DNA from 3 places in the Massilia sp. CCM 8734 genome. Region 2 is predicted to be linked to each of the others. Evidence: predicted binding sites of a transcription regulator. Region 2 holds the regulator's gene; each other region holds the start of a gene.
What was found. The regulator sigma-54, encoded in region 2, starts transcription at its own class of promoters, with help from an activator protein. The targets are predictions, from matches to a motif close to TGGCANGNAANCTGCTTT.
Positions count from the first base shown of each region.

Region 1: the regulator sigma-54 is predicted to act here: its motif matches at 2,073-2,090, upstream of F2P46_RS37080 (EDSAP-1 family PEP-CTERM protein).
Region 3: the regulator sigma-54 is predicted to act here: its motif matches at 4,428-4,445, upstream of glnA (type I glutamate--ammonia ligase).

Region 1 covers NZ_WHJI01000022.1:8,455-18,687, forward strand. The annotation lists gene F2P46_RS19910 (FAD-binding oxidoreductase) at 1-1,100, opposite strand, end outside; gene F2P46_RS19915 (long-chain N-acyl amino acid synthase) at 1,113-1,853, opposite strand; gene F2P46_RS37080 (EDSAP-1 family PEP-CTERM protein) at 2,158-3,078, shown strand; gene F2P46_RS19925 (XrtA system polysaccharide chain length determinant) at 3,433-4,962, shown strand; gene F2P46_RS19930 (XrtA-associated tyrosine autokinase) at 5,055-5,774, shown strand; gene F2P46_RS19935 (TIGR03088 family PEP-CTERM/XrtA system glycosyltransferase) at 5,945-7,129, shown strand; gene F2P46_RS19940 (glycosyltransferase) at 7,156-8,226, opposite strand; gene F2P46_RS19945 (polysaccharide deacetylase family protein) at 8,408-9,301, shown strand; gene F2P46_RS19950 (acyl-CoA ligase (AMP-forming), exosortase A system-associated) at 9,327-10,233, opposite strand, start outside.
Region 2 covers NZ_WHJI01000012.1:3,861-14,093, reverse strand. The annotation lists gene F2P46_RS13085 (hypothetical protein) at 1-499, shown strand, start outside; gene F2P46_RS13080 (tetratricopeptide repeat protein) at 718-2,040, shown strand; gene F2P46_RS13075 (RNA polymerase factor sigma-54) at 2,066-3,538, opposite strand; gene lptB (LPS export ABC transporter ATP-binding protein) at 3,541-4,299, opposite strand; gene lptA (lipopolysaccharide transport periplasmic protein LptA) at 4,296-4,925, opposite strand; gene lptC (LPS export ABC transporter periplasmic protein LptC) at 4,922-5,545, opposite strand; gene F2P46_RS13055 (HAD family hydrolase) at 5,567-6,109, opposite strand; gene F2P46_RS13050 (KpsF/GutQ family sugar-phosphate isomerase) at 6,111-7,109, opposite strand; gene F2P46_RS13045 (monovalent cation:proton antiporter family protein) at 7,240-9,222, shown strand; gene F2P46_RS13040 (sensor domain-containing diguanylate cyclase) at 9,457-10,233, opposite strand, start outside.
Region 3 covers NZ_WHJI01000020.1:92,589-102,821, forward strand. The annotation lists gene F2P46_RS19210 (sensor histidine kinase) at 1-2,031, shown strand, start outside; gene F2P46_RS19215 (hypothetical protein) at 2,655-3,212, shown strand; gene F2P46_RS19220 (rhodanese-like domain-containing protein) at 3,737-4,195, opposite strand; gene glnA (type I glutamate--ammonia ligase) at 4,506-5,921, shown strand; gene F2P46_RS19230 (DUF4124 domain-containing protein) at 6,116-6,625, shown strand; gene glnL (nitrogen regulation protein NR(II)) at 6,622-7,707, shown strand; gene ntrC (nitrogen regulation protein NR(I)) at 7,776-9,269, shown strand; gene corA (magnesium/cobalt transporter CorA) at 9,489-10,233, shown strand, end outside.

The sequences.
Region 1 (10,233 bases), on a different contig from region 2:
GCCAACACGCCTCCCCAGCGTAGCTTGCGCTCGCTCAAGAACGCGGTCTGCGCGCGCGTGCCGCGCAAGGCCTTTGTGATCGCCGCGCGCGCCGCCGCCACCTGCGCGGCGCTGCCATACAGCGCGCCCGATACGGTCCAGGCGCCAACCGCCGCCGCCTCGCGCATGGCGCCACGCACCGCCGGCGGCAGACAGGATTGGTCGGGCGCCAGCGAACGCGGAAACACGCGCCCGCCGGAAATCACGCGCAAGTCATTGCCAATATGGACAATGCTGCGCAAGGTACCGTTCATGCGCAACGGCCGCAGCGCATCGACCACCGCCGCAATATCCACATGATCAGACACCGTGCACAGAAAATGGTTCACGCATGCGGCGGCGGGCACCAGCCAGATGCCGATCCGCGTGACGATGCCGAAGTTCGACTGGGTGAACATGCCATCGATGAACGGTCCCACGCCGTAGGGAAACAGGTGGGTCGCGCGCGCGCCCGGATAGTGGCCGAAGCCGGTGTCGAGCACGGCGCCGCTGGCCAGCACGACACGCATGCCGGAAACGTGCTGCAGCCGGTTGCCGTACGGCGAGTGACCGAAACCCCGTTCCAGGATGTTGCCCATGAAGCTGGTATCGGGACCGGCGCCGGTGCAATCGATCCACCAGTCCAGTTTTTCGGCCTGTAAATAATCCGACAACTGCTGCTGGGTCACGCCAGGCTCGATCACGGCGTAGCCGAGTTCGGCGTCGACGGTGACGATCCGGTTCATCCGGCCCAGGTCGACGATCAGTTGCGCCTCGCCCACCGCGCAGGCGTCGCCATAGCCCCAGTTGCGCCCGGTACTGAGCGGATACAGCGGCAAGCCTAGCTCCGCTCCCAGCCGCACCACGGCCACCACCTCGGCCTGGGTGGCGGGCGCCCCCCCCCCCCGCGGCGGGGGGGCGCCCGCGGCGGTGCTGCAACTGTAGCGCCTGAGCGCGTCGAGCTCGGCGCTCGCATGGTCCGCTCCGACGATCGCGCGCAGCGCCGCCAGCACCCGGTCTTGCCCGGCCGTGGCCCCATCCGGCCCGGTTTGTCGGAATTTTTGCTCATCGAAAATGTGCATCGCGCCCCCGTCTCAGTGATGCCCGCCGTTCAGGCGCGCGGTGATGCCTGCTTCGTCCCACACCGGGAAAAAATATGGGTAGAAAGAGCGCTCGTCGCCATGCTGCTCCATCAGCCCGCCCCATTTGCGGATTTGCACTCCCATTTCTTCCAGCGGCAGGCGCAGCAGAACCGCCGGGGCCCCGACCCGGCTGCACGGACGCTCTTCGCCGAAGTCGCTGAAACCGAGCATGCGCTTATAGAACATCACGTGGCGGGGATTGACTTCGATCACGTAATCGCTGAATCCGTGCAGCTTGTGCGAATACAAATACGAAATATGGATCAGCGCGGCGAAGACGCGCTTGGTGACGCCCTTGTCGATCGCCAGGCGCGACGGCTCGCACAAGCGCCGGCCCTGGCTGCGCAGCGCATCGAGCTTGTCGCGAAAATTGTCATCGGCCGGCAGCCCGAATGCGCTGTCGAGGCACAAGCTCATGGTGCCAACCAGTACCCCACCGGTCTCGGCATACAGCGTCACCTTGTTCGGATCGTGCTGCAGGCTGGGCTCGAACGCATAGCCGCGCCAGCCGTACATCTTCCGGATCAGGAGGCTGGCAGCCTCGCGCCGTCCGGCCGAATTGGCCAGGCGGATATGGAAAACCTGTAGCTGTTGCCCGGTATCGGGCACCGCCGGCGGCGCCTCGCTCGGTTCCGGCGCGCGTAAGCCCGCCGGCATCTCGAAGGTTGCAATCGGTAGATCGTCTTGAAACATGGCTCTCTTCCTTCCACGTGATCGCACGGTCCGCCTGCCGGTCCGCGCGCAAAGTTGTGTAGGTCAGACAGGGCCATCAGTAAGGAAGTTCACGCTGTGCGCCCACACATTGTTCTGCAACAAACATGGGCAGTCGGGAAATTTTCCATCCCGGCGGGAAACACGGGGAACTGCTCAGCCATATTCCACAAGCCATTGATAACAAAGGAAAAAGTGAGCTGGCACGCTTGCTGCATAGATGGTTGGCACGGCGGCGCCGCAAGCTGTCGACGCTTCCCCACCTGATCCCACCGGAGAGTCAATTATGAAACTAGTCCCGACATCCCTGATGAAACATGCGGCGATTGCCGGTCTCTGCCTGGCCGCAATGAACGGCGCGCGCGCCGATGCATTCGCCCAGTCCGTCCTCCTGATCGACAATTTCCGCCTGCTTCATTCCAGCGGTGACGCCTTCAAATCGACAGATTTCACCACGCTCATCGACAGCGTCAGCGCCCGCGCCACCGCGTCTCTCAACGGCGTGAGCTCCACCGCTACGCTCGACGGCAGCACGCCCGACGTGGCGCACCAGTTCGTCGGCCTGCCGACGGCTCCGCGCGCCGAAAACGACTTTGCCCACTTTTCCGGACTGCCAAGCCTGCCCGGCACCTTCGGCTATGCCGACCAGAACATGACCGGCAGCGCCATGACCATCGGTTCGCAACAGGCCGGGGCCCGGGTCGATACGCGCGCCGACGCTTCCCTGGGCAGCGACGGCAAGGCCGGCGGCGAGTCCGACGTCGGTACCTTGGCCTTATTCAAATTCACTCTCGGCACGAGCGAGACCATGTCCATCTCCTTCGACGCCAGGCCGATGACGCAGGCCTACGCCAGCAGCGGCAGCGGGAGCGGGACCAACGCCATCGCCCGCCTGGCATGGAGCGTGAATATCAAGAATGTGGAAACCGGCCAACTCATGCTCGACTACTCGCCCGGCAAACTCAACGGCGAGAGCTTGTCAAGCCGCAATGGCCATGCCTTTGGCACTTCCACCTTCGACCCGGGCTGGCTGAACTTTTCGGCCAAGTCGCTCCAGCTCAACGCCAACGATACGTATATGTTGACCATCAACCAGGGCACGTTTGCCAACGCCATGCAGAAGTCGGCGGTGCCGGAACCGGGCAGCCTGGCGCTCTTCGGCCTCGGCCTGCTGGGGATGTCGCTGATGGCGCGACGCCGCAAGTAGGACGGCCATGCAGACAAGAAGAACAAGGTGGCCACGCTGTTTGCGGCCATTCCAGGGCCCGCGGCCGGTGCTGCGCGGTCGGCGCCGGCTGGGGATGCGGGTGTCGGACCGCCCCGCCGGGCCCTGATGCACGGCTCGCTGTCAGCCGGCATTTTTCCGGTCAGGAGCGCGCCTGACCGGGCAATTTTTTTGGCAGGAGCAGGCTGCGCGCGCATGCTCTTTTTACGCTTGACGCGAATCAACGCGCCCGTGATCAGCGGAAACTTACAGTTTCCACGGACATATAATCGAACGAGTAGTGAAGCTGGCAGTGTCGCTTCCCATCGCCGCCCGACTTACGGAGACCCACACGATATGGAGGACTTCATCAGCCAGTTGCTGCTGCATGTAAGAGGCATCTGGAAATATCGCTGGCTCGCCATCGGCACCGTGTGGGTCGTGGCATCGCTGGGCTGGGTGGTGGTGCTGCGCCTGCCGAACGACTACCAGAGCTCGGCCCGCGTGTTTGTCGATACCCAGAGCATCCTCAAGCCGCTCATGGCCAGCATGACCAGCATGCCGAACGTGCAGCAACAGGTATCGATCATGAGCCGCACCCTGCTCAGCCGGCCGAACCTGGAGCGCGTCTTGCGCATGGTCGACCTTGATGTGGACGCCACCACGCCGCGCCAGCGCGAACACCAGATCGACGAACTGGCTGCGCGCCTGAAAATTTCCGGCACCACCACCAACGATATCTATTCGATCACCTACGGCGGCGACAATCCCAAGCAGGTGCACGACGTGGTGCAAGCCTTGCTGACCATCTTTTTGGAAGGCAGCTTCAAGGGCAAGAAGGCCGATTCCCAGCACGCCATCCGTTTCATCGACGACCAGATCAAAAACTACGAGCAGCGCCTGGTGGCGGCCGAAAACACGGTCAAGGAATTCAAGCTGCGCAACAGCGCGCTGCTGCCGCGCCAGGGCGTCGATTACAGCGCCCAACTGGCCATCGCCAGCGATGCCCTCAGCACCGCGCGCATCGACCTGCTCGAAGCCGAGCAGGCGCGCATTGCGATCCAGGCGCGCATCAATGGCGACCCGCTGCCGGCCGGGGCCGATCCGCGCCCGCGCGCCATCGTCAATCCCGATATCGACGCCCGCATCGCCGCCATCAACAAGAACCTCGACACCCTGCGCCTGCAATACACCGACCTGCACCCGGACGTGGTCAGCGCGCGCCGCCTGCTGGCCCAGCTCGAAGCGCGCAAGATCGAGGAAAGCAAGCTGGCCCAGCGCGATGGCGACCCCGGCCGCTTTTACAGCCCCATGCTGCAGCAGCTCAAGGTAGCCCTGACCGAGGCCGACGCCAAGGTGGCGGCGATGCGCGTGCGGGTGCACGAATACAGCGTGCGCCACGAGCGCCTGCGCGAACAGAGCAATGCCGTGCCGGAAGTCGAATCGCAACTGGCCCAGCTCAACCGCGATTATGAAATCAACAAGGACAACTACGAAAAGCTGATCGCGCGGCGCGAGTCGGCCAGGCTCTCGGGCGACCTGAGCTCCTCGACCGAGATGATGACGTTCCGCATCATCGATCCGCCCACCATGCCGATCTCGCCGGTCGGCCCCAACCGGCGCCTGTTCCACACCGGCGTGCTCTTGATCGCCCTGTGCGCCGGGATGGGCGCGGCGCTCCTGATCAGCCAGGTCCGTCCGACCTTCGTCAGCCCCAGCGCGCTGCGCGAGATCACCGGACTGAACGTGCTCGGTACGGTATCGATGACCTGGAACGATGCCGAACGCACCAAGCTGCGCCGGGGGCAATACCTGCTCGGCGCGGCCTTCACCGCCTTGCTCGGCCTGTACGGCGCGATCATGGCATCCGGATTTCTCACGGGCTAAGCCCCAGGGAGTACAACGTGGACAGTTCCCCTATTCCGGCCGCTGCGCCGCACGGCCCCGACGCGCCCGCCGGCGCCCACAACGCCGAGCAGTTGCGCGAAGTCGACATCAACCTGGCGCGCCTGCAGCAGATGGGCATGGTGACCCACGACGGCGGGCGCACCAGCGTGGCTGAAGATTTTCGCATCATCAAGCGCCCGCTGCTGCGCAATGCGCGCGCGGCGGTGTCCGGCGGGGTGCGGCACGGCAACCTGATCGTCGTCACCAGCGCCCTGCCCGGCGAAGGCAAGACCTACTGTGCGATCAACCTGGCGATGAGCATCGCCATGGAAAAAGACCACACCGTGCTGCTGGTCGACGCCGACGTCGCCCGTCCCTCGGTGCTGCGCACGCTCGGTCTGGCGCCGGGGCTGGGATTGATGGATATCTTGCTCAATGGCGACCTGAGCCTGTCGGACGTGATCCTCAAGACCAATATCCCGACCCTGAGCCTGTTGCCGGCGGGGCGCAACAACAAGCACGCCACCGAACTGCTGGCCAGCCACGCGATGAGCAAGCTGCTCTCGGAAATTGCCAACCGCTACCCGGACCGGATCGTGATTTTCGACTCGCCGCCCTTGCTGCTGACCACCGAAGCGGCGGTGCTGGCGGCGCAGATGGGCCAGGTGGTGATGGTGGTCGAGTCCGAGACGACGACCCAGCGCGAAGTCAAGGAAGCGCTGCTACGGCTCGACAACTGCGCCCACGTCGACCTGATCTGCAACAAGGCGCGCGCCTTCAACGGCGGCGACTACCACGGCTACTACGACTAGCCGATGCCAAACAACAAGCTGGTGTCAGACCTGACACCACGGTTTGCAGTTGAGTTCGTGTCTGAATGTCAGACCTGACACCGATGTGGACACCGATGTGTAGTTGAGGGCGGCGCTATCCGCGCCATCCTGTTTGTTCCCGTTCGCCCGATTAACCTTTGGAGTCGACCATGACTACTTCCCTTGAACCGCCGCGCCTCGTGGTGCATCTGATCCACCAGCTCGACATCGGCGGCCTCGAAAACGGCCTGATCAACCTGATCAAACACATGCCGCCCGAACGCTATCGGCATGCCATCGTCTGCCTCAAGGATTATTCGGAGTACCACGCGCACATCAAGCAGCGCGGCGTCGAGATCATCAGCCTGAATAAGCGCGAAGGCAAGGACTGGGGCCATTACCTGCGCCTGTTCCGCGCCCTGCGCGCGCTGCAGCCGGACTTGATCCACACGCGCAACCTGTGCGGCATCGAAGGCCAGCTGGTGGCGGCCCTGGCCGGCGTCAAGCTGCGCGTGCACGGCGAGCATGGCCGCGATATGAGCGACCTGTACGGCAAACGCCTGAAATACAAGCTGCTGCGCCGCCTGCTGCGTCCGCTGATCGGCCACTTCATCGCCGTCAGCGCCGACCTCGAGCATTGGCTGATCGACAGCGTCGGCGCCGAGCCCGAAAAAGTGTCGCAGATTTCCAACGGGGTCGACAGCATCCAGTTCCACCCGCGCCTCGGCCCGCCGGCGGCGATCGGCCCGGCCGGCTTCATGCAGGATAACGCCTTCGTCATCGGCAGCGTCGGGCGCATGGAGGAAATCAAGGATTACGCCACCCTGGTCGAAGCCTTCCTGCGCCTGATCGCCTCGCCCCATCCGGCCCACCAGCGCATGCGCCTCTTGATCGTGGGCGACGGCCCGCAACGCGCCGCCTGTCTCGACACCCTCACGCGCGCCGGCGCCGCCCACCGCGCCTGGCTGCCGGGCGAGCGCACCGACATCGCCCAGCTGCTGCGCGCCATGGACCTGTTCGTGCTGCCGTCGCTGGCCGAAGGCAGTTCCAACACCATCCTCGAAGCCATGGCGACCGGGCTGCCGGTGGTGGCCACCGCCGTCGGCGGCAATCCGGTGCTGGTGCATCCCGGTTTTACCGGTATCCTGGTGCCGCCCCGTGCGCCCGACCTGATGGCCGCCGCCATCGCCGATTACTGCCGTATCCCGGACATGGCGGCGCGCCACGGCATGCGCGCGCGTGGCCAGGTCATCGCCAGGCACAGCCTGCCCGAAATGGCGCGCGGCTATCTGCGCGTGTACGATGCGCTGGCGCACCCGGATGGCGGTTGCCCTGGGCCGGCCGCGCACGCGTAGTCTGCGTCATGTGCATGTAGCAGGCGTCACGGACAGGCCAGCGCGCCCTGGCGCGCCTCGTGCAGTTGCGCGTAACAGGCCGCCAGTTGCCGCGCCACCCGCTCCCAGCTGTCGCCGCGCACCAGCGCGCGCACCTGTTCGCGCGGCGGCGGCGACACCAGCAGGCGCAGCACCGCGCGCTGCTGGGCGTCGGTATCGTTCCAGTCCACCCGCGCCAGCGCGAACCCGGCCCCGGCCAGGCTCAAGGGCGAGTCGCGCGCGATCAGCATCGGGCAGCCGGCCGCCAGCGCCTCGCGCAGCGCCAGCGCCGTTCCCTGGCCGTCGCCCGGCGCGATGCACAGCGCCGCCGCGTAGGTACTGGCCAGCATCGCTTCATCCTGGCGCAGCGCGCCCAGGCAAGTCAGGCCGCGCACCGTGCGCAGCGCGCGCAGATAGTCCTGGTCGCGTTCGCCGGCCTCGCCCGCCAGCACCAGCGGCAGCGACAGCGCCGCCATGGCCTGCGCCATCGCCAGCTGGTTCTGGTAGGGCGAAATCGGGCCGGCCATCAGCGCAAACGGCCCGAGCATGCCGGTGCGTTTGCGAAACAGCTCGCCATCGGCCGCCAGCAAGGCCGGGTTGACGCCGTTCGGCAGCACCCGCACCCGCTCGCTGTCGATCAGGAAACCGGCGCCGATGGCTTGCTGCTCGGCTTCGCCGAGCGCCACGATCAGGCTGGCCTGCTGCAAGGCGCGCCGGGTCTGCGCGTAACCGGACTGCACATTCCACGAGGTCAGGTTGCCCAGCCGATGGTCGGCGGCGCGCGCGCTGGTGCCGCTGGCGCGGTTCCAGCCCGGCGCGATCAGCGGGGTCAGCACCACCGGCACGCCTTGCTCCACGGCTGCTTCCACCAAGCGCTGATTGCCGTGGGTGGCCGAGAACACGTGGATCAGGTCGAACTCCTCGAGTCGGCTGGCGTAGGGATTGACCAGTTCCACCGCGATTCCGGACCCCTCCTGCGCCCCCAGCCGCACCAGCGCACGGATGGTTTCGCGGACCTGCTGCTGGACGCCGTCTTCGCGTTCGAACAGCATGGGATAAGACAAAATTCCGATACGCATGCACGCCTCCATTGTCAACACGGGCCGGTCGCCGGGGACCAGCAAGGCGGGCGGCATGAGAATACTCAACAAGTGGCCACCCGCGCTGATTTAGTATTGCCTCAACTTAAGAGTTTCAGTGTACCGACGGGCACAGGCGCATCATTGAGGCAAGTCAAGTAGTTTCACCAAAGAAAATTCCATGCGCGTTCCGCTTTCAATTCTCATTTACCAGCGCGTGCTGGCCACGCCCGACCCCTTGTTTCCCGAGTGCCTGCACGCGCGCCGCTTCGAGCAGCAGCTGCGCCTGTTGCGCCGCTGGTTCCGCCTGATGCCGCTCTCGCGCGCCGTCACCCACCTGGCCGAAGGCACCTTGCCGGCGCGCGCCGCCTGCCTGACCTTCGACAACGGCTACGCCGAGCACGCCTCGGTCGCCCTGCCCCTGTTGCAGCGCTATGGCGTGCCGGCCACGTTCTTCGTCGCCGCCGGCTATCTCGACGGCGGCTGCACCTGGAGCGACATCGTTACCGAAGTGGTGCGCAACGCGCCGGGCGAGCGCCTCAATCTCGGGCGCTGCGGCTTTGCCAGTTACGACATCGGCTGCCCGGTGCGGCGCCGCGCCGTGATCGAGATGCTGCTGGCCGCGCTGCGCCTGCTGCCGCCGGCCGAGCGCCTGGCGCGCGCCCTGTCGATGGCGCGCCGCCCGACCCCGACCATGATGAGTTCCGACCAGTTGCTGGCCCTGCACCGCGCCGGCATGGACATCGGCGCCCATCCCTTGCACCACACGGTGCTCTCGAGCCTCTCGAACGCCGCCGCGCGTGCCGAAATCGCCGAGGGCCAGCGCCGCATCGAAGAGCTGATCCGGGCGCGCGTAAAGCTGTTCGCCTACCCGAGCGGCAAGCCGGGCGAGGATTTCGAGCAGCGCCACGGCCTGATGCTGCGCGCCCAGGGCTTCGAGGCGGCCGTCGGCAGCGCGCGCGGCGCGGCCCGCAGCGGCAGCGACCTGTTCGCCCTGCCGCGCTTCACACCCTGCGAGCAGGGCAATGGCGGCTTTCTGCTGCGCATGGCCGGCAATCTGTTCACGCGCGCATAAAGCGCGCTCCGGCGCTGCCCGGCAATCAGGCCGCGCCCGCCATCTGCGCGGCCAGCAGGCGCCGGTCGAAGGCGCCGTCTGGACTGCGCGGCAAGGCCGCCGCGCGCACTTGCGCCAGCAGCGGCATCATGTAGAAAGGCAGTTTGGCGCGGCAGGCGGCCAGCAGCGCCGCCGGGTCCAGCAGGCATCCCGAGCGCGCCGTGACCGCCAGCGCGATCGACTGGCCCAGCACCGGATGGTCCAGCCCCAGCGCCGCCGCTTCCTCCACCATCCCGGTCGCGTACAGGACTTCCTCGATCTCGCTCGGGCTGACCCGGTAGCCGCCGGTCTTGATGGTTTCGTCGCTGCGCCCGATAAAGTACAAGAACCCCTCCTCATCGGTGCGCACCGTGTCGCCCGACCACAGCGCCAGCTCGGCCAGCGGCAACCCGTCGCGCGACGGCAGCGGGCGGAAGCGCTCGGCCGTGCGCGCCGCGTCGTTCCAGTAGCCGAGCGCCACCAGCGGGCCGCGGTGCACCAGCTCGCCCGGCTCGCCCGGCGCGCACGGCTGGCCGTCGGGCCGCAGCACCAGCACTTCGGCGTTGGGAATGGCCTTGCCGATCGAATCCGGGCGCAGCGCGAGCTGCTCCGGCCGCAGGCAGGTCGAGCGGAACGCCTCGGTCATCCCGAACATCTGGTACAGGCGCGCCTGCGGCAGGCCCCGGCCCAGCGCGTCCAGGGTCGCGCGCGGCAGCACCCCGCCCGAACTGGTCAGGTAACGCAGGCTGCACGGCGCGCTCCAGTGCAAGTCGGCCAGCTGGATCCACAAGGGCGGCAGCGCGGCCAGACCGGTGATGCGTTCGCGCGCCACCAGCTCGGGTATATCGCGCGTCAACAGCGGGTTCATCAGCACCACGGCGGCGCCGGCCGCGAACGCGCTGGTCAACTGGCTC
Region 2 (10,233 bases):
ATTCGCAGACAATCGCTTGCTGGACGCCGTGCTGGGGATGAACGAATGGGTATGTTCGGGGGGCGATGTGATAACGCGTACGGCGGCGCAACATGCGCTGGTGGAGGCCGACCCGGAGTTGATCAGGCTGGGCGCGACAATGGGCGAAAAAAATACCAAGGCGGAACTGGAAGCGGCCATCGCCACGCTGCAGGACCTGCGCAAGCACACCACGCGCAAGCAACACGTCCTGATGCTGTTTGAAGCCGACAACCTCAAAGAGCTGGGCCAATATCGCGAAGCTGCTGCGCTCTACGCCAGCGCGCTACAGGCCAATCCGGCGATGGCGTCGGCCTACGCCAGCCTGGGAATGGCACTTTACAGAAACGAGGATACCATGCGCGCCTGGCGCAGTTGGGATGCGGGACGACGCATCTCGAGCGGTGGGGAGCTCGACCTGTTCGGCAACGTCGATCAACTGGAGCAAACGCTCTTGCGCAACTACCCGGAGTTCGTGTAGGCGCAGCGCAAACCTGCTCTCCCGGTCACAGGCACTTGCGCAGGGCGACCGACGCAGGGCGTCGGACGGCCCGCACGCAAGAAGAATGACGCTCCGATACCGGCGGTACAGAGCTGCGCTACCCTGCGCGCAGCCGCCGGCTGACCGCCAAAAGATAGCGTTACGACAATCTCTTCCTCTTATAATGGTCCGTCTATCACCACCATAGCGGGCCAACCATGTTCACGCGATACACCTCCACTTCCCTGCTGCGCCTGGCGATGCTGGGCACCCTGGGCGCCGCTGGCGCGCCGGCGTGCGCCGCCATCACCTTCGACTTGCATGTCGCCGTCAACTACACGGGCGCCACGCGCGGCGGCGTCCCCATACCGAACGAGACGCATAAATTCAAGGTCACGCAGGGCGAACGCTATCTGACCGTGCAAGACGCGAAGGAAACGACGATTGTCGACCTGGTCACGCGGCGCCGCTATCAAATCGACGAGCCAAGCCGCAGCTACGTGGCCTATTCGATGTTCGACACCATCGCCTATCGCCTGCTCGCAGTCAAAAAGAAAGGCAGCTTCACGCCGACCTACGGCCTGATCGAGCTGGAAAACAATCTGTCGGTCGAGGTGGCGGCGCGCACGCTGACCGAATCGACCGAAGGCGGCGCCACGGTGCTGGCTGTCGACGGCTTTCGCCTGGCCAGTATCGGCGCCGGCGGAACCAGCGTCAGCGCCGGCGACGCGGCCATGTTCGCACGCATCCTGCGCACTTTCGGTACCCATCCGCGCGTGCTGACGCGCCTCTCCGCCCAACCACGCCTGCCGGCCAGCCTGGTCACCTACCACAAGCAGATCGAAGGCTACAGCGAAACGCGTACCTATACGATCAGCGCCGTCAAGCAAGGCGCACCGGCCAGCTACAGTCTGGCCGCGTACAAGCTGCGCGCGCCGCAAGGTGACGAGATCGACCAGGTGCTCGACAAGGGAGCCATCAGCGCAGCACCGCCGACAGCGGCGGCCAGGCAGGCGTTCGAGCGCGAAACCGCGCAGGCGTTCGCCGACAATCGCGTGCTGGACGCTATGCTGGGGATGAACGAATGGGTATTCTCCGGGGGGGGCGATCCGGTCATGCCGACGCCGGCGCAGCGGGCGCTGTTCCAGGCCAACCCGCAGTTGAGCAGCCTTGCGGCGGTGATGCGCAAACAAGAGACCAAGGCGGAACTGGAAGCGACGCTCGCCACGCTGCAGGAACTGCGCAAGCACACTACACGCAAGCAACACGTCCTGATGCTGTTTGAAGCCGATAACCTCAAAGAGTTGGGTAGGTACCGCGAAGCAGCTGCGTTGTACGCCAAGGCGCTGCAGGCCAATCCGGCAATGGCATCGGCCTACGCCGGCCTCGGAATGTCCCTTTACAGAAGCGACGACACCGTGCGCGCCTGGCGTAGCTGGGATGCGGGACGACGCATCTCGAACGGCGGGGAGCTCGACCTGTTCGGCAACGTCGACCAACTGGAACAGTCGCTCTTGCGCGACTACCCGCAGTTCTTGTAAGCGCTGCGCAAACCTGCCCGCCCGGTCACAGGCACTTGCGCAGGGCGACCGGCGGAATCTTGAGCGCTTCGCGGTACTTGGCGACCGTGCGGCGCGCAATCACCATGCCCTGCTCGCCCAGCATGTCGGCGATCTTGCTGTCCGACAGAGGGCTCTTCGGATCTTCGGCGCTGGTCAGCTGCACGATCAGCGCGCGGATCGCCGTCGATGACGCTTCGCCGCCCGCTTCGGTGGCCACGTGGCTGCCGAAAAAATACTTCAGCTCGAACATGCCGTGCGGCGTCATCATGTACTTTTGCGTGGTCACGCGCGAGATCGTGCTCTCGTGCAGGCCAAGCGTGTCGGCGATTTCGCGCAGCACCAGCGGTCGCATCGCCACCGCGCCGTGCGAGAAGAAATTGCGCTGGCGTTCGACGATCGCTTCGGCCACCCGCAAGATGGTGTCGAAGCGCTGGCGCATGTTCTTGATCAGCCATTTGGCTTCCTGCAGCTGCGCGCCCATCTGCCCTTCGCCCTTGCCCTGCTTGAGCAGCGCGGCGTACATGCTGTTTACGCGCAGGCGCGGCATCACGTCGTTATTGAGCATCACCGACCAGCCGTTTTTTGCCTTGCGCACGATCACGTCCGGCACCACGTAGTCCGACACGTCGGACGCGAACTCCGCGCCCGGATGCGGATTGCACTGGCGGATCACGGTCTGCGCCTCGCGCAAGTCTTCATCGTCGCAATCGAGCGCTTTTTTCAGCTTGTTGAATTCGCGCTGGGCGAACCAGGTCAGGTGGTTTTCGACGATGGTCAGCGCCATGCGCCGCGTCACCATCGGCACGCCGGGCATGCGCCGGATCTGCAGCGCCAGGCATTCGGACGCATTGCGCGCGCATACCCCGCTCGGATCGAAACTTTGCAGCAGCGCCAGCACGGTGCGCAGTTCGTCGATCTCGATCTCCAGCTCGGGCGGCATGCGCTCGTGGATCTCTTCGAGCGACTCGGTCAGGTAGCCGTTGTCGTCGATGGCGTCGACGATCAGTTCGACCAGCGCCCGGTCGCGCGCTTCGAGCACGGTCACGCGCATCTGCTCCATCAGGTGCTCGCGCAAGGTGGTGCTTGATGCTTCGAGCTGCGGGCGCGAATCCTCGTCGTCGGGCGTCTTGGCGCGACCGAGGTCGCCCCACTCGCCATCGTTGTCGTTGCTGGACGGGCTGTCCGCTTCGCCGCCTTCGAAATTCTCGCCTTCGCTCGGCGCCGGCGCATCCTGCGCACCCGGCTCGGGCGTCGCTTCGGTCGGCGTCGAGGTGCTGCTGATGGCGCCATCGCCCAACAGGCGCACCGAATGATCGAGCGGATCGTCGAGCCGTTCGAGCAGCGGATTGTCGGTCAACAGCTGTTCCAGTTCCTGGTGCAGTTCCAGGGTCGACAACTGCAGCAGCCGGATCGACTGCTGCAACTGGGGCGTGAGGGCCAGGTGCTGGGAAGTGCGTAGTTGAAGGGACTGTTTCATGCCTACATCCGGAAGTGTTCGCCCAGGTAGACCCGACGCACGGATTCATCCGCGATGATATCGTCGGGACGACCGGAGGCGAGCACCGCGCCCTGGTTGATGATGTAGGCGCGGTCGCAGATACCCAGCGTTTCGCGCACGTTGTGGTCGGTGATCAGGACGCCGATGCCGCGCTGCTTGAGGAAGCGCACGATGCGCTGGATCTCGATGACGGCGATCGGATCGACCCCGGCGAACGGTTCGTCGAGCAGCACGAAGCGCGGGTTGGTCGCCAGCGCGCGCGCGATCTCGACCCGGCGCCGCTCGCCGCCCGAGAGCGACATGGCCTGGTTTTCGCGCAGTTTTTCGATCTGCAGGTCGGCCAGCAGGGTATCCAACCGTTCGTTGATCTGCGCCTTGGTGAGCGACTTGCCATCGACCTTTTGCAGCTCCAGCACGGCGCGGATGTTTTCTTCCACGGTCAGCTTGCGGAACACCGACGCTTCCTGCGGCAGGTACGACAGGCCGAGCGCGGCGCGCCGGTGAATCGGCAGGCTCGAAATATCGACCCCGCTGATATCGATCGTGCCCGCGTCCGACGGCACCAGGCCGACGATCATGTAGAACGAGGTAGTCTTGCCGGCGCCATTCGGGCCGAGCAGGCCGACCACTTCGCCGCAGTCGACCTGCAACGAGACGTCGCGCACGACCAGGCGCTTGCCGTAGCTTTTCTGCAGGCCGCGCACGATCAGCGTGCTGCCGCAATTTTTCGGTTCGATCATGGATTTCCCGCAACTGGCGTGGTGGTCGGCGCGGGCGCCGGCGCTGGTGCGGGCGTCACCGCCGGCGCGCCGGCCGCCGGCGTGGCCGGCGCGGCGCGCGGCTTGCGCGGGGCGATGATCATGGTGCCGCGACCCTGGCCCGGCTTGTTGACGCCGCTGGCGTCATTACGCGCCACGAACACCTCTTTGCGGCTGTCGTAGGAAATGAATTCGCTTTCGATTTCGTTGGTCGGTTTCTGCCCTTCGAGCTGGCGGATCCTGGCGTTCGAGAACAGCTTCATCATGTCGTTGCGTTCATCGTATTCGATGCGCTGGGCCTGGCCTTCGATCCACAGGTCGGGCCCGCCGTCGCGCTTCTGGCGGAAGGTGGCAGCCTTGCCGGCGCTGGCGGTCAGGGTCACGAACATGTCGCCTTCGGGCGTCTCCTTGATGACGGCGCGGTCCGACTTGAGAATCAGCGTGCCCTTGGTGACGACCACGTTCCCGGTCAGGATCGTCACCTGGGTCACTTCATTGGTCTCCAGGGAATCGTAAGTGATCACCGCCTGCTTGGCGGAATCGGCCTTTTCGGCGGACGCGGTGGCCGCGGCCAGGCCCAGCAGGGCGATGGCTAGGAATTTTTTCATTGTGGTTTACCTGTGATGGTTGGCGCTGCGCGCGCCGCTTTCGGTGGATACACGATCTGCCCGCGGCTGGCGAACTTGAGCTCGCGCGTCGCGTTGTTCGCTTCCATGCCGGTTCCCCTGATGGTGGAATTGCCCAGCGTGACCTGGACCGGCTGGTCGGACGTCATGCGGTCTTCGTCGGTAAAGACGGTCAGTGCTTCGGTCTTGAGTTCCATCGCGCGGTTGTTGGGCGACTCGGGCCGCACCACCTTGACATCGCCCATCAGGTCGGCCTGGTTCTGGGCGTGGCGGATGCGCGCGCGCTGCGAGGTGATGGTGGTGAGCGGCTGGCCGGGCGCGACGCCCTGCAGCACCGGCAGCTCGACATCGGAGGAATCGTCGATCGGGCGGTGCGTGAGCTTGGCGCCGGACACCAGGTAGCGCGGCTTGCCCTCGGGCGTCATGCGCACGAAGCTGAATTGTTCGACGATGTAGTCGGGTTCATTCTTGAAGGTGTTCGGATCGACCGTGTCGTCGCCGTTTTGCGCCAGCTGGACCAGCCAGAAGGTGCCGAAGGCGAAGAAGGTCCCGACCACCATGATCGCGGTCAGGCGCCAGCGGTGTGCGGTGCGCTTATGCATGGTGGTCTCCTGTGGTGTGCATCAGGCGAAGTACGGCGCCAGTGCCGCGTCGTAGGTGCCTTGCGCGCGCATGACCAGGTCGCACACTTCGCGCACCGCGCCACGCCCGCCGCCGGCCTTGGTGACGTAATGGGCGCGGTACTGCACTTCTGGATGCCCGGTCGGCACGGTGACGGCAAAGCCGACCTGCAGCAGCAGCGGCAGGTCGATCACATCGTCGCCGATGTAGCCGCACTGCGCGGCGGTGACGCCGGTCGCTTCCAGCAATTTGGCAAAGGCGACGCGCTTGTCGTGGATGCCCTGGTGGACGTGCATGATGCCCAGGTCGGCGGCGCGCCGCACCACGATCGGCGACTGGCGCGCGCTGATGATGGCGGTGGCCACGCCGCTCTTTTGCAGCAGCTGGATGCCCAGGCCGTCGAGCACATTGAAGGTCTTGGTCGCTTCGCCATCGGGGCCGTAGGTCAGGCTGCCGTCGGTGAGCACGCCATCGACGTCGAAAATCATGACCTTGACGGCGGCGGCGCGCTGCATGTGGGCCAGTTGGTTTGCGGGCTCGGTCATGTCAGATCACCTTGGCGCGGGTCAGGTCGTGGATATGCAGGGCGCCAACGAGCTTGCCGGCGCAATCGACCACCAGCATCTGGTTGATGCGGAATTCTTCCATGATGGCCACCGCGTCGACCGCCAGCTGGTCGGGACCGACCCGGCGCGGGTCGGCGTGCATCACGTCGCGGATGGTGATCTTCGTGAAATCCTGCACGCGCTCGATCAGCCGGCGCAGGTCGCCGTCGGTAAATACGCCGACCGGGTGCCCGGCGTCATCGACGATAGCGGTCATGCCCATCCCCTTCTGGGTGATTTCGAGCAGGGCCACCGAGAGCGACACATCGGCAGTCACGGCCGGCACCGCGTCGCCGCTGCGCATGACGTCGCGCACGTGGGTCAGCAGGCGCCGTCCCAGCGCGCCGCCCGGATGCGAGCGGGCGAAATCTTCTTCTTTAAAGCCGTGGGCGTCGAGCAGCGCCACGGCCAGCGCGTCGCCCAGCGCCAGGGTGACGGTGGTGCTGGCGGTCGGCGCCAGGTTGAGCGGGCAGGCTTCCTTGGCCACCGAGACGTCGAGGTGCACGTCGGCCAGCAGCGCCAGGCTCGATTGCGGGTTGCCGGTCATGGCGATCAGCGGTGCGCCCATGCGCTTGATGATCGGCAGGATCGACATCAGCTCGGCCGTCTCGCCGGAATTCGAGATGGCGATGAAGGCATCCTGCGCGGTGACCATGCCAAGGTCGCCGTGGGCCGCTTCGCCCGGGTGGACGAACATGGCCGGGGTGCCGGTCGAGGCCAGGGTGGCGGCGATCTTGCGCGCGATATGGCCCGACTTGCCCATGCCGGAGACGACCACGCGCCCGCCGCACTCCATCAGCAGGCCGACGGCCTGGCCGACGCTGTCGTCGGTCTCCAGGCGCGCGTGCAGGGCGCGGATGGCGTCCGCTTCGATTGCCAAGGTCTCGCGGGCCAGTTGCATGGCGCGTTGCGTGAGGTTTTTGTCAAAAGCTTTCAGCATTGTTTTTTCATGGGTTACACTCATGGCAGAAGTATAAACGAATTGCGAAAGCAAAAAACTTGCCAGACGCAGAAATCGTGGTTACCCCGTGTTTTCGGCCGGCCTTTACCATTTCTTTACACGGCACCGCATGTTTTCAGGACTAGAACTCACCCTCCTTCTGTTAGGCAGCGCCGTACTGGGCGTGGTCGCTTTCCGCATGATGCACCTGCCGCCGATGCTCGGTTACCTGGCCGTCGGCATCCTGATCGGCCCGCACGCCCTGGGACTGGCCGAAAACAGCAAAACCACCGAAACCCTGGCCGAATTCGGCGTGGTGTTCCTGATGTTTTCGATCGGGCTCGAATTCTCCCTCTCGCAGCTGATGGCGATGCGGCGCATCGTGTTCGGCCTGGGGATGGCCCAGGTGGTGCTCACCATCGTCGCCACCATGCTGTTTGGCTGGCTGCTGGCGACCCAGCTGCCGGGCCTGAAAATCACCTGGCAGGCCGCGTTCGCGCTGGGCGGCGCGCTGGCCATGTCCTCGACCGCGATCGTGGTCAAGATGCTGACCGAGCGGCTCGAACTCGAAAGCGGGCATGGCCGCAAGATCATCGGCATCTTGCTGTTCCAGGATCTGGCGGTGGTGCCGCTCCTGATCTTGATTCCTTCGCTCGGCAAACCTCCGGAGGAACTGGCCGAAACGCTGGCCTGGGCCGGCGTGAAAGCGGTGATCGTGCTGGTGCTGCTGCTGTTCATCGGCCAGAAGATCATGCGCAAGTGGTTCGCCATCGTCGTCAAGCGCCGCTCGCAGGAGCTGTTCATGCTCAACCTGCTCCTGATTACCCTGGGCGCGGCCTGGATCACCGAGCACGCCGGCCTGTCGCTGGCGCTGGGCGCGTTCGTGGCCGGCATGCTGATCTCCGAGACCCAGTACAAGCACCAGGTGGAAGAAGACATCAAGCCGTTCCGCGATGTGCTGCTCGGGCTGTTTTTCATCACCGTCGGCATGCTGCTCAATGTCGGCCTGGTGCTGGAAAACTGGTGGCTGGTGCTGCTCTTGCTGGTGCTGCCGGTGCTGCTCAAGTTCGCCCTGATCGCGGTGCTGGCCAAGTTGTTCGGCGCGTCCGATGGCGTGTCGATACGCACCGGCCTGGCGCTGGCGCAGGCGGGGGAATTCGGCTTCGTGCTGCTCAACCTGACGTCCGGAGCGCGCCTGATCGACGACTTCATCATCCAGCTGGTGCTGGCGTCGATGGTGCTGTCGATGCTGGTGGCGCCGTTCATCATCGCCAAGTCGGACCAGATCGTGATGAAGGTCTCGTCCAACGAGTGGATGATGCAGTCGCTCCAGCTGACGCAAATCGCCAGCCGCACCATGTCGACCCAGAAGCACGTGATCATCGCCGGCTTCGGACGCAGCGGCCAGACCCTGGCGACCTTGCTGACCGAGGAAAAAGTGGCTTACCAGGCGCTCGACCTGGACCCGGAGCGGGTGCAGGAAGCGCAGGCGGCCGGCGCGGATGTGTCGTATGGCGACGCGGCGCGCCGCGAAAGCCTGGTGGCGGCCGGGATTTACCGCGCCAGCGCGCTGGTGATCACGTATGCCAGCACGCCGTCGGCGATCAAGGTGCTGCACCTGGTGCACGAGCTGGCGCCGACCTTGCCTGTGATCGTGCGCAGTTATGACGATACCGATCTCGATGTGCTGAAAAAGGCGGGGGCGGCGGAAGTGGTGCCGGAAGCGCTGGAGGGCAGTTTGATGCTCGCTTCGCACGCGCTGGTGATGATGGGCGTGCCGCTGCGGCGCGTGGTGCACCGGGTGCAGAGCGCGCGCGACGAGCGCTATGCGTCGCTGCGCGGGTATTTTCATGGCAGCGGCGACGTCAGCGACGATCCGGAGCATTTGTTCGTGCGGCTCCATTCCGTGACCCTGCGCGAAGATGCGGCCTCGGTCGGCAAGCGCATCGACCAGCTGGACCTGGGCCAGCTGGGGGCCGATGTGACCACCGTGCGACGCGGCAAGGAGCGGCTCGATGTGACGCCGCTCACGCAGCTGGAAGTGGGCGATGTGGTGGTGCTGCGCGGGTCGGCCGATGCGGTGAACCGCGCCGAGGAGCGCTTGCTGCATTAGCCCCTATGCCGTCGTCCCCGCGCCGGCGGGGAGTCGGTTTCGGCAATGCCGGGGACGACGGGCTAGGAGTCTGCGCGGCAGAAGGAGTCGAGGCGGAACGGGTGGGAAAAGAACCCAGTTCACGCCCACTTTTGAGGTCCGTAGCCGTCGCTACAGATCGAGAAATGGGTGGGAAGTGGGACTTTTCTCCACCCGTTTCGGCCGACGAGCTTCTGCCGCGCAGACTCCTAGTGATCAGGTAAACGACACCACCCGATTGCGCCCGCCCTCTTTCGCCTTGTACAGCGCCGAATCGGCATGCGCCACCAACTCCTGCGCCACGCCTTCGATCGCGTGATCGCGCTCGAAATCATCGAGCGTGGCCGCCCCGATCGACACCGAAATACGCAAGTTTTCCCCAGTCGACAAGACGAACGGCGCGCCCGCGATGCTCTGCAAGATCCGCTGCGCCACCTGGGTCGCGCTGTCGAGGTTCGCATCGATCAGCAGCACCACGAATTCCTCGCCCCCGAAGCGCCCCAGCGCATCCGACAGGCGCAGCTCGGCCTTGATGCGCGCGGCCACCTCGCGCAGCACTTCATCGCCGCCCTGGTGCCCGCTGCTGTCGTTGACCAGCTTGAAATGGTCGATGTCGATGTACAGGCATGAAATGCGGTACGCCTGGCGCCGCGCGCGGCCGATTTCTTCCAGCAGGCGACGGTCGATGTAGCGCCGGTTGTACACCCCGGTGAGCGAATCGGTCAGCCCGATATACTTGAGCATTTCGTTGCTGATCACGTTTTCCAGGCAAATCGCGATGATCGACGCCATGTGCTCGATGAAGTCGGTGGCCATGGCCGGCGTAAAGCGGGTCGGATCGAGGCTGCCCAGATTCAGGCTGCCGATCAGGCGCTTGTTGCGCAGCAGCGGCACCAGCGCGATGCTTTGCAGGCCGGGCGGCTGGTTCGGGAACATCGGCTGGTGCCCGGCCGGATGGTAAGGCCCCAGCATCGGCTTGGGCGGGCCGGTGAA
Region 3 (10,233 bases), on a different contig from region 2:
GGCAATCTCTGGATCGGCACGCAGCGCGGGATGGACCGGCTGCGCCCGAATCGCCTGCGCACCGTGCCCCTGGCCCGGCAGCTGGAGTCTCCCGCGCTGGTGAGCGGGCCGGCGGGCGAGATGTGGGTGGGCGACTATGCCGGGGACCTGTGGCGTTTCGGCCGCGAAGGGCGCATCAGCCGCGAAGTGCCGGGCCAACTGACCGCCAGCTACACGTCCCCTGACGGCGTGCTGTGGCTGGGTGGGATGGTGGGCGTGCAGCGGCGCGATCGCGACGCTGTGCTGACCACGTTCCGCTTTCCGGGCGAACTGGCGCGATTGCGTGTGCACGCCATGCAGCAGGACCGTCACGGCGCGCTGTGGGTCTCGTTCTCGGCGGGCAAAGGTGTGTACAAGCTGGCCGAGGGCGCGTGGACCAAGCCGGGAGGCGTTCCCGATCTCTTGACGACGTCGATGGCGGTTGATGCCGACGGCAATGTCTGGATGGGGCATCTGCGCAGCCAGGTCAGCATCGTCAACGACGGCGCCGTACGCCAGCTTGGCGCGGACCAGGGGCTGAAACTCGGTACGATCCTGACACTCCACCCCGACGGGAAGAGTATGTGGGCGGGCGGCGAAAACGGCGTTGTGCTGTACCGCGATGGACGCTTCACCGCCTTGCACGGCGAGCGCAACGAGCAGTTTCGGGGCGTATCGGGCATCGTCCGCGAGCCTGGCGGCGACCTGTGGCTGCACGGCGCCGACGGCCTGTATCGCATCGCCGCCGCTGCCCTGCATGGATGGTTGACGGACCCGCGCAGCGCGGTGGCGTTCGAGCGCTTCGATGCGCAGGACGGCATGCAGGGCCACGCGCCGCAATTGCGGCCAGTGCCATCGCTGAAACGCGCGCAGGACGGCGTGCTGTGGTACGCCACCACGGGATCGGTGGGCACCATCGATCCGGCCAACATCCTGCGTAACCGGCTGGCGCCGCCGGTACACGTCACCGGTGTGATGGCCGATGGCGTGCGTTACCCGCTTGCCGATGGACGCGTGCCTACCCTGCCGCAAGGGGCGCGCACTCTGCAGATCGACTTCACCGCACTGAGTTTGTCGATTCCCGAGCGTGTGCGCCTGCGCTACCGGCTGCTTGGGTTCGAGCGCGTGTGGCAGGAAGCGATCGGGCGTCGCCAGGCGTATTACACCAACCTGGCGCCCGGCACATATCGCTTCGAGGTCATCGGATCGAATGAGGACAATGTGTGGAATAGCGTGGGCGCCACGGTGGACATCGAGATTCCCCCGACGTTCGTGCAGAGCGGCTGGTTCAAACTGCTGGCGGCGGCGCTTGGCGTAGTGCTGTTGTATGCCGCCTATGCCCTGCGCATTGGCTACCTTACGCAGCGCATGCAGGAGCGTGTGCAGGAACGGCTGGCGGAACGCACGCGCGTCGCGCGCGCCTTGCACGATACCTTGCTGCAAAGTGTGCAGGCGCTGCTGATGTCCTTCGACGCCCACAGCCGCAAGGTGGAAGAGGGCACGCAGGAGCGCACGCGCCTGGACCAGACGCTCAATCTGGCGGAGCAATTGCTGGCGGAAGGGCGAGACCAGATCATGGGCTTGCGCACCCCATCCTCGGACGAGGTGCTGGAACAGACTTTGGGACAGTTCGGCCAGGGGCTGGCCGAATACTGGCCGCACGCGTTCGGCATGCAGGTCAATGGCAAGCCGGTCAAGTTGCGCCCGGACGTCCATGCGGAAGTCTACGCGATCGCGCGCGAAGCGCTGTTCAATGCGTCACGCTATGCCGATGCCACGCGGATCGACCTGGAACTGACTTACAGCGCCAGTGCGTTCCTTGTGCGCATTCGCGACAACGGGCGCGGACTCGATGACATTGTCGCCGCGACCGGCCAACGCCCCGGCCATTGGGGGTTGGTGGGCATGCGCGAGCGTGCCGGCAGCATTGGCGCGGTGCTCGATATCAGCAGCAAAGCCGGTGCGGGCACGGACATCACGGTGACGGTACCCGGCAAGATGGCGTATTCATGAGCTATACTGTCAATAGCGGGCACGCTTGTTTCAGGCTGCCCAGAAGCTTTCCTTCGGAGCATTGTCGTAGCTGTTCCCCCCTGCGCGACATGGATGCCTGCCAGGTAGAGCCAGTCCTCGCCGCCCCGCCGTAACGTCCTGCGCTTCCAGTTCCGGCGGCATGCGCAGCGAACTACGTCGGGCGGCTCTGCGCACGGGCGGCCTCAATGGCGACCGTCAGGCGCGCATCATCCTGCGCGCGCGGCGACAGCTTGCCGTCCGTCCACGCATAGAAGCCGCTGCGCGAAACCTCAAACACGCGACACAGAGCGGTGACGGGATAGTCGAGTCGTCACTGTTTCATCATCGCGTACTTTGGTAGCGACGCCTCTGCGAGCTCCTTGCGCAGTTTGACGACCTCGGCCTCAAGTTTCGGAACGGCGCGGCTGCCAGGGGCCAGCTTGGGCGCGGTGCCGCGCCTGGCGCCGCAGCTTAGGTGACCAGAGTGCCCGAAAGAGTCAGGCTACCTCAATCGACAGGAGTCGGCCAGGAGCGGACGTTCGGTCACAGCAAAGCATGGGATGGAAAGCAGCAAATAACTGGTATGAACCTAACAGAGTACATAAAATTGAAAATATCCTATCATGTTCGTTAACCTTCAAATCAAGAACGATGTGCAGCTCGTCGCCCCCGTCGATTCCTGCTGCAACTGTGGCTCGACACAAGATGTTCGGATGGAGGCAACGGATCTTCGTCGGCTGCCGCTTTTTGGACTAGCCGGTGCTGAGATCAAGATCGAACTGCCATTTCCTTATTGTTCTGGCTGTGTTTCTTCGTCGCAGCGCAGGCGACCTACCGTATTGGGTATTGCTGCGGTTACGGCTTTGCTTTCACTTGTCCTCGGGATGTGCTGGATTTTCTTCGGCCCCCAATTTGCGGAGGAAAAAATAGTTACGATTGTTGTACCAATGCTGGTGATAACAAGTCTCTGCATCGTGTTGGGTTTCTATGGCCTGCGGCGACCATCTGCGAAGCAATCAAGTTTCTATCAACCAGTCAAACTTCGGAATACAGGGCATCAGTGGCCTGCCGATATCACTGGCCTCGAACTCGCATTTACGAATCACGATTACGGGAAAAAATTCGCTGATGCCAACAGGACAGCGATCGCGGCCAAGAAGTTAAAGGTCGTTGACGCATAGGCAGGAGGCGCAGCGTGCTGGTGGCCCAGAACATGCGAAATCGGCTTAGTTTGTATTCAATTTCTCAATCGTCCGCAATCGGACGACAGCAGCCGAGGTCGGCAGCGCGACCGTCGAGTGCAATCGGCAGTGAGCGCCAGGACTGGACGTTTGACGTGACACGCAAGCTTGCCGTTACCTGAGCCTTTGCAATAGCTCGCACCCCGCGCGGGCCAAAGAAGAACGGCGCAGTATAAGTCGCGAAGAATTATGGATCTAAGAAAAATTCAGTTACTCACGCAGCTTCCTTAAAAAGAGCCGTTGGCGCAGGCCGTCGTGGCCGAGCGACGCCAGGTCATTGATGTGCCGCGTGCGCGTTCGATGACATCGAGCACCGCACGCTGGCCGTGGCCTGCGGCTGCGGCCAGGCCCACGTGAGCCGTTTTTCCACCGGTGCAACAGAACCGGTGCAGTATGGCCGCGATGTGCGCGCCCTGGCGGTGCATTTGACCCGAGGTTAATCAGGCTATGAACCTATACGGGTGTCAAGCCCCCATCCACGGCAAGCCCGCCTTGCACCATCCCCCCACGCTCTTGCGGTGCCCGTCCGCATCCTTGTCGCCCTCGAAACCTTCCAGGATATCGAAGGCGTGCGCATAGCCGTTCTCCGTCGCCACCCTGGCCGCGTGGCGCGAGCGCACGCCCGAGCGGCACAAAAACAGCAACACTTCATCCTTCTGCGCCACCGCTTGCAGCTGCTGCACAAAATCGGGATTGGGCACCCCTTCCGGCCACACGCTCCACTGCACCGCGCAGTGCTGCTGCGCCGGAATGGCGACCTTGCCGACCCACGCGCGCTCGGCGTCGGTGCGCACGTCGACCAGGCGCACGCGCGCTTCGCTTTGCAGCAGTTCCCAGGCTTCCTGCGGCGTCACCGCTCCGGCATACGGTTCGCCCGGCGCGCGGGTGCGGGCGGCGGCAAGCAGGGTCTCGACGTTACTCATGGCGTATTCCTCGGTGAAGTTTGCGATTATTATATGAGCGACGCACCATGGCGCGGCATATTTCCCTTTTCGGTGCATGGCGCATCAAACTGGTGCAATCGGCAGCGTTTGCACCAATGCAGTGCGAGCGCAGCCAGGCGCCACGGGCATGCCGCCAACAGGAACCCAGAAGTTTAGTGCCATTTGGCAGCATTTTCAACGCTGCTATTGCCTTTGGTCTATGTGGTCTGGCTGGCACGCTTTCTGCTATGATTCCTGTAAGTTTTGCCGCCCGGGCGGCAACCCCCCATTTATCTTAGGAGAGATACGCATGGCAATGACGGCCGCAGAAGTCTTGGAAATGGTTAAAGAGAAGCACGTTCGCTTTGTGGACTTTCGCTTCGCCGATACGCGCGGCAAAGAGCAGCACGTAACGGTTCCCGTATCGCACTTCGATCTCGACAAATTTGAATCGGGCCACGCTTTCGACGGCTCGTCGATCGCCGGCTGGAAGGGCATCGAAGCGTCCGACATGCTGCTCATGCCAGACCCGAATACCGCCAACATCGACCCGTTCATGGAAGAAGTCACGCTGTTCATGCAGTGCGACGTCATCGAACCGGCCGACGGCAAGGGCTACGACCGCGATCCGCGTTCGATCGCCAAGCGCGCCGAAGCCTACCTCAAGTCGACCGGCATCGGCGACACCGCCTACTTCGGCCCTGAGCCGGAATTTTTCATCTTCGACAGCGTGCGCTGGAAGATCGACATGTCGGGCTGCTTCGTCAAGATCGATTCGGATGAATCGTCGTGGGCGACCGACGCCAAGACCGAAGGCGGCAACAGCGGCCACCGTCCAACCGTCAAGGGCGGCTACTTCCCGGTGCCACCGGTCGATTCGTTCCAGGACATGCGCTCGGAAATGTGCCTGATCCTCGAAGAACTGGGCATCCCGGTCGAAGTGCACCACCACGAAGTGGCCGGCGCCGGCCAGAATGAAATCGGCACCCGGTTCTCGACCCTGGTCGAGCGCGCCGACTGGACCCAGAACCTGAAATACGTGGTCTGGAACGTGGCCCACAGCTATGGCAAGACCGCCACCTTCATGCCGAAACCGATCGTTGGCGACAACGGCTCGGGCATGCACGTGCACCAGTCGATCTGGAAAGACGGCAAAAACCTGTTCGCCGGCGACGGCTATGCGGGCCTGTCGGAAGATGCGCTGTTCTACATCGGCGGCATCATCAAGCACGCCAAGGCATTGAACGCGATCACCAACCCGGGCACCAACTCGTACAAGCGCCTCGTGCCTGGCTACGAAGCGCCGGTCAAGCTGGCTTACTCGGCCAAGAACCGTTCGGCCTCGATCCGTATTCCGCACGTGGCCAATCCAAAAGGCCGCCGCATCGAGACCCGCTTCCCGGATCCACTGGCAAACGTGTACCTGTGCTTCGCCGCGCTGCTGATGGCGGGCCTGGACGGTATCGCCAACAAGATCCATCCGGGCGAAGCGGCGTCGAAAGACCTGTACCACCTGCCGCCGGAAGAAGACGCGCTGATCCCGACCGTGTGCGCTTCGCTGGAAGAAGCACTGGATAACCTGAACAAGGACCGCGAGTTCCTGACCCGCGGCGGCGTTTTCAGCGACAGCATGATCGATGCCTACATCGAACTCAAAATGCAGGACGTGCAACGCATGCGCATGACCACGCACCCGGTTGAATTCGACATGTACTATTCGCTGTAATTGTTTTTTGTTGGCAAGCATTGCCAACTTGCAGCACCTGTGGCCGTAGAGACATCAAAACGTATCTCTACGGTATAAAAACGCGAGGAAGGCCACGGCTTTCCTCGCGTTTTTCATTGGATGTTGTATATTCGGTTGAATCTAATTACTCCACGGAATTCCGTGAAACAACGCTGATGCTTATGATAACGAGGATGTCCCGGATTCGCCTGCTCCGCCCGCTGCGCTCGCCGAAGTTGCCTTTACTGGCGCTGGCGCTGCTCGCCGGCCTGGGCGTGCAACCGCTGGCCCGGGCCGACATCTATTTGTGCGTCGACGCCAATGGCAAAAAGGAGTTGACCGACAACCCCAGGAGCGGCTGCAAGCAGCTCGACGTGCCGAACAATATCCCGGCGCCGTCCGCGCGCAAGAATACCGGGCCGGCCAAGCCGGTGACCACGCCGACCGATTTTCCCAAGGTGGGCGGCAGCGAGCAGCGCGCGCGCGACGCCGACCGGCGCGAAATCCTCAATCAGGAACTGCGCGCCGAAGAGAAGAAGCTGGCCGAACTCAAACGCGAATACAACAAGGGCGAGCCTGAACGCCAGGGCAACGAGAAGAACTACGCCAAGTACGAAGAGCGGGTCAAGCAAATGGCGGAAAACGTCGCGCGCGCCGAAAAGAATGTCGAAGCGCTGCGCCGCGAAATCTCGAACATCAAATGACCCCGGCCGCTCCCCCGGCGCCACGACGGGACGGCCTGGCCGGCCTCGACCTGCTGGCGTCGGCCGTGCTGCTGGTCGACGCCGGCGGCGCCATCACCTTCGCCAACGCCGCCTGCGAGAACCTGCTCGAAAGCTCGCTGCGCGCCCTGCAACGCCAGCAACTGAACACGCTGTTCCTCAATGCCGAGGAGTTGATCAAGCTGTGCGAGCAGGCGCTGGCCCATAAATACGCCGACCTGCGCCAGGACCTGACCCTGGAGCGCAGCGGGCGCGAGCCGCTGCATGTGCACAGCATCGTCAGCGAAGCCGGCGAGTGGGGCATTGTGATCGAGCTGCGCGAGAACGTCCAGCAACTCAAACTCGACCGCGAAGAGCGCATCCTCGACCAGAGCCAGGTCAACAAGGAACTGGTGCGCAACCTGGCGCACGAGATCAAGAACCCGCTGGGCGGCATCCGCGGCGCGGCGCAACTGCTCGAACTCGAACTGCCGGCGCGTCACCTGACCCAGCTGCGCGAGTACACCCAGGTGATCATCAAGGAAGCGGACCGCCTGCAAACCCTGGTCGACCGCCTGCTGGCGCCGCACCGGCGTCCGCACATCGTCGGCGACGTCAATATCCACGAAGTGCTCGAGCGCGTGCGCAGCCTGATGCTGGCCGAGTTCCCGGCTGGCCTCTCCATCCGGCGCGACTACGACGCCTCGATTCCCGAGTTCAGGGGCGACAAGGAACAGTTGATCCAGACCGTGCTCAATATCGCCCACAATGCGGCGCAAGCGTTGTCGGAGCAGATTGTGGCGGGCGACGCCCAGCTGGTTTTCAAGACCCGCGTGGCGCGCCAGGTGACCCTGGCCAAGGTGCGCTACGGGCTGGCATTAGACTTGCATATCATCGACAATGGACCGGGCATCCCGCCGCAGATCCGCGACCGCATTTTCTATCCTTTGGTATCGGGACGGGAGGGCGGCAGCGGCCTGGGGCTGACACTGGCGCAGACCTTCGTGCAGCAGCACATGGGTGTGATCGAGTGCGAAAGCCGGCCTGGATTTACGGATTTCAGGATCCTGTTGCCGCTGCCATAAGCCGCGCATCAGCCTTGTCGTCCGGGTCCCATCAATTGAAGATCCATATTGCGGGGAAGCGCGAACACATGAAACCAATCTGGATAGTCGACGACGACGCCTCCATCCGCTGGGTGCTTGAAAAAGCACTGGCACGCGAGAACCTCGCCACCAAAAGCTTTTCGAACGCGCGCGATGCGATGGCCGCGCTCGAATTCGATACGCCGCAAGTGCTGGTGTCCGACATCCGCATGCCGGGCGAGTCGGGGCTGGACCTGCTGCAGACCGTCAAGGCCAGCTATCCCGGCCTGCCGGTCATTATCATCACCGCGTTTTCCGACCTCGATTCGGCCGTCGCCGCCTTCCAGGGCGGGGCCTTCGAATACCTGGCCAAGCCGTTCGACATCGACAAGGCGGTCGAACTGATCCGGCGCGCGCTGGAAGAAAGCCTGCGCGAGACCAGCGTCGAATCGGGGCCCACCGAAACCCCCGAAATCCTGGGCCAGGCGCCGGCCATGCAGGAAGTGTTCCGCGCCATCGGGCGCTTGTCGCAATCGAACGTGACGGTGCTGATCACGGGCGAATCGGGCACCGGCAAGGAACTGGTGGCGCGCGCCTTGCACAAGCACAGTCCGCGCGCGCAACAGCCCTTCATCGCCCTGAACACCGCGGCGATCCCGAAGGACTTGCTCGAATCCGAACTGTTCGGCCACGAACGCGGCGCCTTCACGGGGGCGCAGACCACGCGCCGCGGGCGCTTCGAGCAGGCCGAGAACGGCACCCTGTTCTTGGATGAAATCGGCGACATGCCGTTCGACCTGCAAACCCGCTTGCTGCGGGTGCTCTCGGACGGTCACTTCTACCGCGTCGGCGGGCACCAGCCGATGAAGGCCAATGTGCGCGTGATCACGGCGACCCATCAGAACCTGGAACAGCGCGTGCGCGACGGCCTGTTTCGCGAAGACTTGTACCACCGCCTGAACGTGATCCGCCTGCGCCTGCCCAGTTTGCGGGAGCGGCGCGAGGATATCCCCCTTTTGGTGCGCCACTTCCTGGTGCAGAGCGCGCGCCAGCTCGGGGTCGAGGCCAAGCGCATGAGCGAGCCGGCGATGCAGTTCCTCGCCGGGCTGGACTTGCCGGGCAATGTGCGCCAGCTGGAAAACCTGTGCAACTGGATCACCGTGATGGCGCCCGGCCAGACGGTGGAAGTCAAAGACATGCCGTTCGAACTGACGCAGGAGGGCGCGGCCGACGCGGCGCTGCCGCTGGCGCCGGGCGAGAGCGCTGCGCTGCAGGCCAGCGGCCAGGCCGGCATGGTGGGCGGCGGCGCCGGCATGGCGGCGCTGGACGCGGCGGGCGGCTGGATCGGTTTGCTGGAGCTGCAGGCGGCCGGCATGCTGGCCGCCGGGCAGTCGGAAGTGATGGATGTGCTGGGACGGCAGTTCGAGTCGGCCCTGATCAAGACGGCGCTCAAGCACACCCACGGGCGCAAGAACGATGCCGCGGTGCGCCTCGGGATCGGGCGCAACACCATCACGCGCAAGATCGCCGAACTGGGGATCGACGGCGCCAAGGACGAGTAGGGCAGGGGGCGCTGATATCACCGCAGCAGCGTCGCCCCCGCGCAGGCGGGGGCCCAAGTTGAAGGCTCAGTCGCGGGATGTGCTGCGAACTTGGACCCCCGCCTGCGCGGGGGGGGACGGTTCGCCGGCTAATGGCGGCTGAAAATGCATCCCTCGGCGCTGTATCCGCGCAACCGCCGCATGGTGTAAGCTTCTGTCCAATTTATCGTTGGAACCATCATGCTGATCAACTGCGTCGCCTACCAGGAAGGCAAAAAGCTGTCCGACATTTCCGTCGAAGCCATCAGCGACTACATTCAAAAACCCGACTGCTTCGTGTGGGTGGCCCTGAAGGACGCCCAGCCGGACGAACTGGCCATCATGCAGCACGAATTCGGCCTGCACGAACTGGCGGTGGAAGACGCGCTGCGCGGCCACCAGCGTCCCAAGATCGAGGAGTACGGCGACTCGCTGTTCGTGGTCGTGCAGACGGTGGAAACCGATGGCGATGAACTGAGCGTGGGCCAGGTGGCCATGTTCGTCGGCGAAAATTACGTGCTCTCGGTGCGCAACAACGTCATGCGCGGTTTTCTCGGCGTGCGCGCGCGCGCCGAACGCGAACCGCACCTGCTGGCCAAGGGGTCCTCGTTCGTGCTGTACGCGCTGATGGACGCGGTGGTCGACCGTTACTTTCCGGTGGTGGACGCGCTCGAATCGGAACTCGAAACGATCGAGGACCGCATTTTTATCCGCGGCTCGCAGCGCGACAACATCGAGCGCCTGTATGAACTCAAACGCAAGGTGCTGACCTTGCGCCACGCGGTCACGCCGCTGCTCGACGCCATCGGCAAGCTGCATGGCGGGCGCGTGCCCCCGTTCTGCCGCGACACCCAGGAATACTTCCGCGACGTGCACGACCACCTGCAGCGCATCAACGCTTCGCTCGACACCATCCGCGACACCATCGGCACGGCGATCCAGGTCA